One region of the Lysinibacillus sp. SGAir0095 genome, then DNA from elsewhere that is predicted to be linked to it. Evidence: riboswitches for the same ligand, from Rfam matches in the RefSeq annotation. Region 1 holds a riboswitch; the other holds the start of a gene.
The links. A riboswitch is a leader RNA that binds a small molecule or an ion and turns the genes downstream of it on or off. The one in region 1 is predicted to bind lysine.
Positions count from the first base shown of each region.

Region 1 (3,645 bases):
GTTCAATAAGTACTTTGTAAAATCTGTTCCTGTGGCGATGGATGAGCATGGGTTAATCATGGAAGACTTAGAAGCGAAGATAAAAGAGTATAACCCCAAAATGATTTATACAATTCCTACGTTCCAAAACCCTACTGGACGTACTTTACCATTGAATCGTCGTCAAAAAGTTGCAGAGTTGGCGTCGGAGTACAATGTGATCGTTTTAGAAGATGATCCTTATTGTGATTTAAGATATTCTGGAGATACCTTACCATCAATCAAAACATTTGATAAAACGGGGCATGTTGTATTATTAAATAGTTTTGCCAAAATCATATCTCCTGGGTTACGTGTCGGTACAGTATTAGCTGAAGAGGAAATTATTCAAAAGTTAACTGTAGCAAAACAAGGTTCGGATACTCATACTGCTAATTTAACACAAGCCATTTGTGCAGAATTTCTAGAACAAGGATTATTGCCGGACCATTTGAAAAAAATTAATGAGCTTTATGCTGGAAAATTACATACAATGATTACTAGCATTGAAGAGTATTTCCCTGAAGGTACAAAGTTTACGAAGCCGGAAGGGGGGCTTTTTATTTGGGTCGAACTCCCAGGAGAACCAGATGTACTTGCTTTATTTGAAAGAGCAACAACAGATTACAAAGTTGCTTTTGTTCCAGGAATCCATTTTTGTAAAAATTCAGAGGATGGTATCAAACATTTACGCTTAAATTTCTCCTCGAGCACCCCTGAAAAAATTGAGGAAGGAATAAAAAAGCTAGGGGAATTATTTAAGAACGATTTAGAGGAAAGATAAGTAAAAATGTATCTAAATTAAAGGACTAGTAATCCTAATTATAGAGACAGGTGGAATAATTACATCATTATTCCACCTGATTTTTTATATACTCAAATTTAATGAAAGGTACCCCTAGATCCAAAGTAATTATAACCAAAAAGAAAAACAGGACCATGAATGATCCTGTTCAAAATGAATTGATTAGATTCTTGCTTCTTCTAAAGTATTCAAAACTGCCTGTAATGAAGCTAATTCTTCAGCAGTTAATGGAACCATTGGTAGACGTACACCGCCAACAGGAATTCCATTAGAATTTAAAGCCGCTTTTACAGATGTTGGATTTGGTGTTGCAAATAATGCTTTCATGATAGGTAACAGCTTACGATGATCTTTTGCAGCACCAGCTAAGTTGCCGCTTTGGAATTTACGAATCATCTCCTGCATTTCCTTACCAATGATATGTGCTGCAACAGAAATAACGCCAGTTCCGCCGATTGATAAGGTAGGTAATGTCAAGCCGTCATCACCACTATATAATGAAAAGCGTTCTGGTGTTTTTTCTATAATTTCAGCCATAGCATCGAGATTTCCACTTGCTTCTTTAATCGCAACGATATTGTGAATAGCTGAGAGGCGAATTACCGTTTCAACAGATAAATTTACAACACTTCGACCAGGGATATTATAAAGAATAATAGGTAAATTAGTGCTTTCTGCAATAGCTTTAAAATGCTGGTACATTCCTTCTTGTGAAGGCTTGTTATAATATGGCGTTACAAGCATGATCCCATCAACACCCGCATTTTCTGCTTGTTTTGTTAATATAATCGAATCTCTTGTGTTGTAAGTGCCTGTACCTGCGATTACTGGAACGCGACCGTCTACAACTTTTACAGTAAATCTAAATAAATCAAGTTTTTCTTGTTCACTTAAAGTTGGGGATTCTCCAGTAGTACCGGAAACCACAAGTCCATCAGTTCCATTGGCGATTAAATAATTAATTAAGTTATGAGTAGCATTCCAATCGATTTCACCAAACGCATCAAATGGTGTCACCATAGCAGTTAAAATTTTTCCGAAATTCATTACTTCTCCACATCCTTTTATTTTTTTAGCAGAAAAGAAGGATAAAGCTTCTTTTCTCCTTTCGGACCAGCTAAGGTTTTCGTCTCGATAACCTATAGCCTCTAAGAAAATAGAGGGAGAAGGGCGTTATGTTAAGTAAACGCAAAAAAGCAACAACGAGGGATCGTTGCTACGTAGAAATAAAATTCATTTCCTTGCGTAAGATAGCCCTCCATATAGAAACCTATATGACAGTTCTGCATTTGTTCAACAACAGAACCAGCTCATGAGATTATGAGTTTCTCAAAAGCTTCGGCAAATTCCCCTTTCCACAATCGTCTTTGGATCTCATAATCCTCTTACTGTGTACTAATGGTTTTTGCTCCTCTATCCTTACTTCAAAAGTTCTTGAAATAAGTGATTATTTAATTAACTAAAATAATACCTTTTTCTAAATTTAAATGCAACAACTTTTGTGTAATTTTTTAGAATTTTTAGCCTATACTACTACCCGATTCCAAAAATTCAATAGATAATATCAATAATAAACAATATTATTAACAAAATATGTATACGATATGTACAAAACTTTTTCTTTCTTAACACAATATTGTTTTTGTAGTGTAAAAAATGTTAACTTGCTTAGAAATTTTAATATAAGGGAAAATGATACTGTACAGGAATGTATAACAACGTATGAAAACCACCTCTTTGACCATTCTAAACTCACAAGGAGGTGAGAGAAATGGCTTCTGAAAGAAGTTCAAATAAATTGCTCTTCCCAGGTGCTCAAGCTGCAATGGACCAAATGAAATATGAAATTGCACAAGAGTTTGGAGTAAACCTTGGACCGGAAGATGCAGCACGCGCCAATGGTTCTGTTGGTGGCGAAATTACGAAACGCCTTGTTCAAATGGCCGAAGCACAATTAAAAGGACGCTCAGGTCAATAATTTTAAATAACTACTAGTGACTAAGGGCTGATACAAAAAATCATTTTTTGTGTCAGCCTTTAAAATTGTACATAATCATTGTGGAGATTATATCATATATTACTAAAATGTTATCTTTTTTCAAAAAAATAGAAAAATTGCTATATTTATATTTTGTTTTTTGATAAAATTCTATTGATTTAGAATATTATTAATAGGAGATGAGTTTTTAATGTGGAAGAAAGTTTCCGCCTCTGCTTTAGCTTTGTCACTTGCAGTCACTGGATTTGCAAATGTTAATGAAGCAGACGCTGCAAAAGTTGATCAAGTAACAAGAGGAGAGTACGTAAAAGCTGTACTTGATTCAATGGGTGTTGAGTTAGGCTCAGGAAAGACAGTTAAATTTAATGATGTCCCTGCATCACTAAAACCTTATGTTGAAAAAGCAATTGAACTAAAACTCATCGATGGTAAAACAGCAAAAAGATTTGCGCCAAATGCCAACATCACACGTGAAGAGGCGGTTGTTGGCCTTGCGAACGTTATTGAAGATAACAAAACTTATTCAGAAGATATCCTAAAAAAATATAAAGATATCAATTCGGCCAAGAAAGAGAATCTTGACGAGTTGGCAAAAGCAATTTCATTGGGCTTTTTAAGTGGCTATACTGACCAAACTTTAAAGCTTAAAAATGTTTTAGCTGACACTCACTTGGATTTAATCTTAAAACGCTTCTTAAAGGAATATAAAACAACGGTATCTTTACGTATTTTAGGAACATCGGATATTCATACAAACATTATGAATTATGACTACTATAAAGATACAGAGTCTAATAGCTTAGGGCTTGTAAAAGTAGCAACA
Region 1 is NZ_CP028083.1:3,539,274-3,542,918, reverse strand. It holds gene C1N55_RS17510 (aminotransferase-like domain-containing protein) at 1-802, shown strand, start outside; gene dapA (4-hydroxy-tetrahydrodipicolinate synthase) at 986-1,870, opposite strand; lysine riboswitch at 2,067-2,247, opposite strand; gene C1N55_RS17500 (alpha/beta-type small acid-soluble spore protein) at 2,595-2,801, shown strand; gene C1N55_RS17495 (bifunctional 2',3'-cyclic-nucleotide 2'-phosphodiesterase/3'-nucleotidase) at 3,013-3,645, shown strand, end outside.

Region 2 (3,645 bases), 1.6 Mb from region 1:
TGACTAAAGTAGCTACACTAAGATAGTAGTAGCGATACCATGTTGTACCTTTTTAGGTACACATGCTATTTAAAGGAGGATATTTAAAGTGGCTGAAATTAAAGTCCCTGAACTAGCAGAATCAATTACAGAAGGTACTATTGCACAATGGGTGAAAAAAGTTGGAGATCGCATTGAAAAAGGCGAATTCATCGTTGAATTAGAAACAGATAAAGTAAATGCTGAGATTATTTCAGAGGAAGCTGGAGTTCTAACTCAAGTTTTAGCTGAAGAAGGCGATACAGTTCTTGTAGGTCAAGTAATCGCTGTAGTTGAAGCTGGAGAAGGAGCAGCGCCAGCGCCAGCAGCAGCAGCTGCACCACAAGAAGCACCTAAAGCTGAAAGCGCACCGGCAGCTGCACCAGCACCAGCACCTGCAACTCCAGTTGTTGAAGAAACTTCTAATGAGCGCGTAGTTGCATCACCAGCAGCTCGTAAGTTAGCTCGCGAAAAAGGTATTGATTTAAGCGCAATTTCACCAGTTGATCCACAAGGACGCGTACGTGTACAAGATGTAGCGGCTCACGGAACAGCTCCAGTTGCACAAACACAAGCACCAGTAGCTTCAATTACAACATCAAATGGTCCAGTTGTATTTGCTCCAGCAGCAGAAACTGACCGTGTTACGATTGAAAAAATGTCACGTCGTCGTCAAACAATTGCAAAACGTTTACTTGAAGTTAAACAATCTACTGCAATGTTAACTACTTTCAACGAAATTGACATGACAAACATCATGGCATTACGTAAACGCAAACAAGAAGAGTTTGTGAAAGCAAACGACATTAAATTAGGCTTCATGTCCTTCTTTACAAAAGCTGTTGTCGCAGCACTAAAAAAATATCCATACGTGAATGCACAAATCAGTGGAGATGAAATTCACTTAAACAATTTCTTCGATATCGGTGTTGCGGTATCTACGGAAGAAGGCTTAGTAGTACCAGTTGTTCGTGACGCAAATGCTAAGAATTTTGCTGAAATCGAAAAAGATATTGCGGAATTAGCGAAAAAAGCTCGCGACAAAAAATTAGGATTAAATGACATGGCTGGTGGTTCATTCACTATCACTAACGGTGGTGTATTCGGATCATTAATGTCTACTCCTATTATGAATGGTACGCAAGCTGGTATTTTAGGAATGCATTCAATCGTTCAACGTCCTGTTGCAATTAATGGTGAAGTTGAAATTCGTCCAATGATGTACGTTGCTTTATCGTATGACCACCGTATTATCGATGGAAAAGATTCAGTTGGATTCTTAAAAACGGTTAAAGAATTAATCGAAAATCCTGAAGATTTACTATTAAATTCATAATTTTGTTTAAAATCTACCTAGCGGATTAATTTTCGCTAGGTATTTTTAAATTTGTAATAAAATTCTAGATAAAAGAATAGATAAGTGTCTACTTTTCAGAAAAATGAATATTGACATGAGATTTTTAGTATAGTAATATTCAATTAGTAAATTAATATTAAAACCTCACGTTACAAGTGAGGTAGAGGCGCGATATTTAATAGTTTTTCATGGAGTTTAGAGCAAAACCAGGATATGAAAAATGAGGAAATGTCGCCGAAGTGTGAATGTAGGCTCTCTACATCATGCTGGGTCTGCAGTGAATAATTGCAGGACTGTCTCAGGTGGAAATCCCAACCATCTGAGGTGAGCTATCTCAGGTAGGGAACGTTAGAGGATTTGGGCTAAATTTTAGCGACCTAAGTTCATCTTAGGTCGCTTTTTGCATAAATTGGCTCAAAAAATTAAAGAAGGAGAGAGAGAAATGTCGAAAACACTAAAAATCTTAATGACTGCTGTGCTGGCTTTAATGGTACTGGCAGCTTGTGGAACTGCTGAAGAAGGGTCTTCAACAACATCATCAACTTCAAATTCGAAAGACAGCGATGTTTTTAAGGTAGGTTTAGAAGCAGGATATGCTCCGTTTAACTGGACTCAAAACGATGATTCAAATGGTGCGGTGAAAATTGAAGGTTCACAAGAGTATGCTGGCGGATATGATGTAGAAATCGCTAAACGTGTAGCAGAAGCTCTTGGTAAAGAATTGGTAATCGTAAAAACTGAATGGGAAGGCTTACTTCCAGCATTACAATCAGGTGTGATTGATGCAATTATTGCCGGTATGAGTCCAACTGATGAGCGTAAAGAGGTTATTGATTTCTCTGAGAATTATTATACAAGTCAATTTGTTATCGTGACGAAAACTGGTGGAGAATATGCGGAAGCTAATACACTAGCTGATTTCGCAGGTGCAAAAATTACTTCACAATTAAATACAACAAATTATGCAGTAATTGATCAAATTCCAGATGTTAAGAAAGAAGTGGCAATGGAAAGCTTCTCTCATATGCGTGTTGCTCTAGAATCTGGTGTCATTGATGGATATGTAGCAGAAAGACCAGAAGCGATTTCAGCATCTACTGCAAATGAAAATTTCACATACGTGGAATTAGAAGAAGGGTTTAAAACAGAAGAAGCTGATACATCAGTTGCAATCGGTCTTGTAAAAGGCGATGAAAATATTGATGTAATTAACGAAACATTAACTGCAATTTCTGAAGAAGAACGTCAACAAATTATGGATCAAGCAATTGCAAACCAACCTGCAGCTCATTAATAAGGGTGAATTACTGGTCACAATTTCAGTGGCCAGTTTCTCACTTTCTTATACTTACATATCTATGAAAAGGTTAAAAGATTAGCAGGAGTTCGTTTCCAAATTATTTAGGAGGATATTTATGAGTTTAGATATTATACTCTCAATATTAAAAGAGAATTGGCCAAGTTATTTAAATGGCGCATATATGACGTTACTAATTGCAATTATTAGTACAATTATTGGTGCTCTTATCGGATTATTTATTGGTGTAATGCACACGATTCCTCAACGCAAGAAATCTATTAAATCTTTAATTTTAAAGATTTTTAATTTCATATTAACGGTTTATGTTGAAATCTTCCGTGGTACACCAATGATTGTACAAGCGATGGTCGTTTTCTATGGTTTTGCTGCCTATGGCTTCGAGATGGATCGATTTGTGGCAGCGATTGTTGTTGTGGGTTTGAATACTGGAGCTTATATGGCTGAATATGTTCGAGGTGGCATCGTTTCGATCGATAAAGGACAATACGAAGCAGCATCAGCTATCGGAATGGGACACTTCCAAACAATGATTCATGTTATTTTACCGCAAGTGTTCCGTAATATTTTACCTGCAACAGGAAATCAATTAATTATGAATATTAAAGACTCCGCTGTGTTAAGTGTAATTAGTGTAACAGAATTATTCTTTACAACGAAATCAATTGCGGGAGCAAATTTCCGATTTGCAGAATCCTATGTAATTACTTGTCTTATATACCTGATTATGACTTTTATCGCTTCACGTATTTTGCGTGTTGTCGAAAAAAGAATGGATGGTCAAGATGCGTATCAAGTGCAACTAAAAAGAGAAGAACAGATTCTTTAATGGCGTAAGGAGATAGAATGATGGAAAAAGTAATTGATATAAAACATCTAAATAAATCATTTGGCAGCCATGAAGTTTTAAGAGATGTAAACTTCACTGTAAACAAAGGTGAGGTTGTATGCT
Region 2 is NZ_CP028083.1:1,954,334-1,957,978, forward strand. It holds gene odhB (2-oxoglutarate dehydrogenase complex dihydrolipoyllysine-residue succinyltransferase) at 89-1,354, shown strand; lysine riboswitch at 1,529-1,715, shown strand; gene C1N55_RS09580 (transporter substrate-binding domain-containing protein) at 1,818-2,669, shown strand; gene C1N55_RS09585 (amino acid ABC transporter permease) at 2,791-3,522, shown strand; gene C1N55_RS09590 (amino acid ABC transporter ATP-binding protein) at 3,543-3,645, shown strand, end outside.
Region 2: it holds a riboswitch for lysine, as region 1 does, so the genes downstream of both, C1N55_RS09580 (transporter substrate-binding domain-containing protein) here and dapA (4-hydroxy-tetrahydrodipicolinate synthase) in region 1, are expected to answer to the same signal.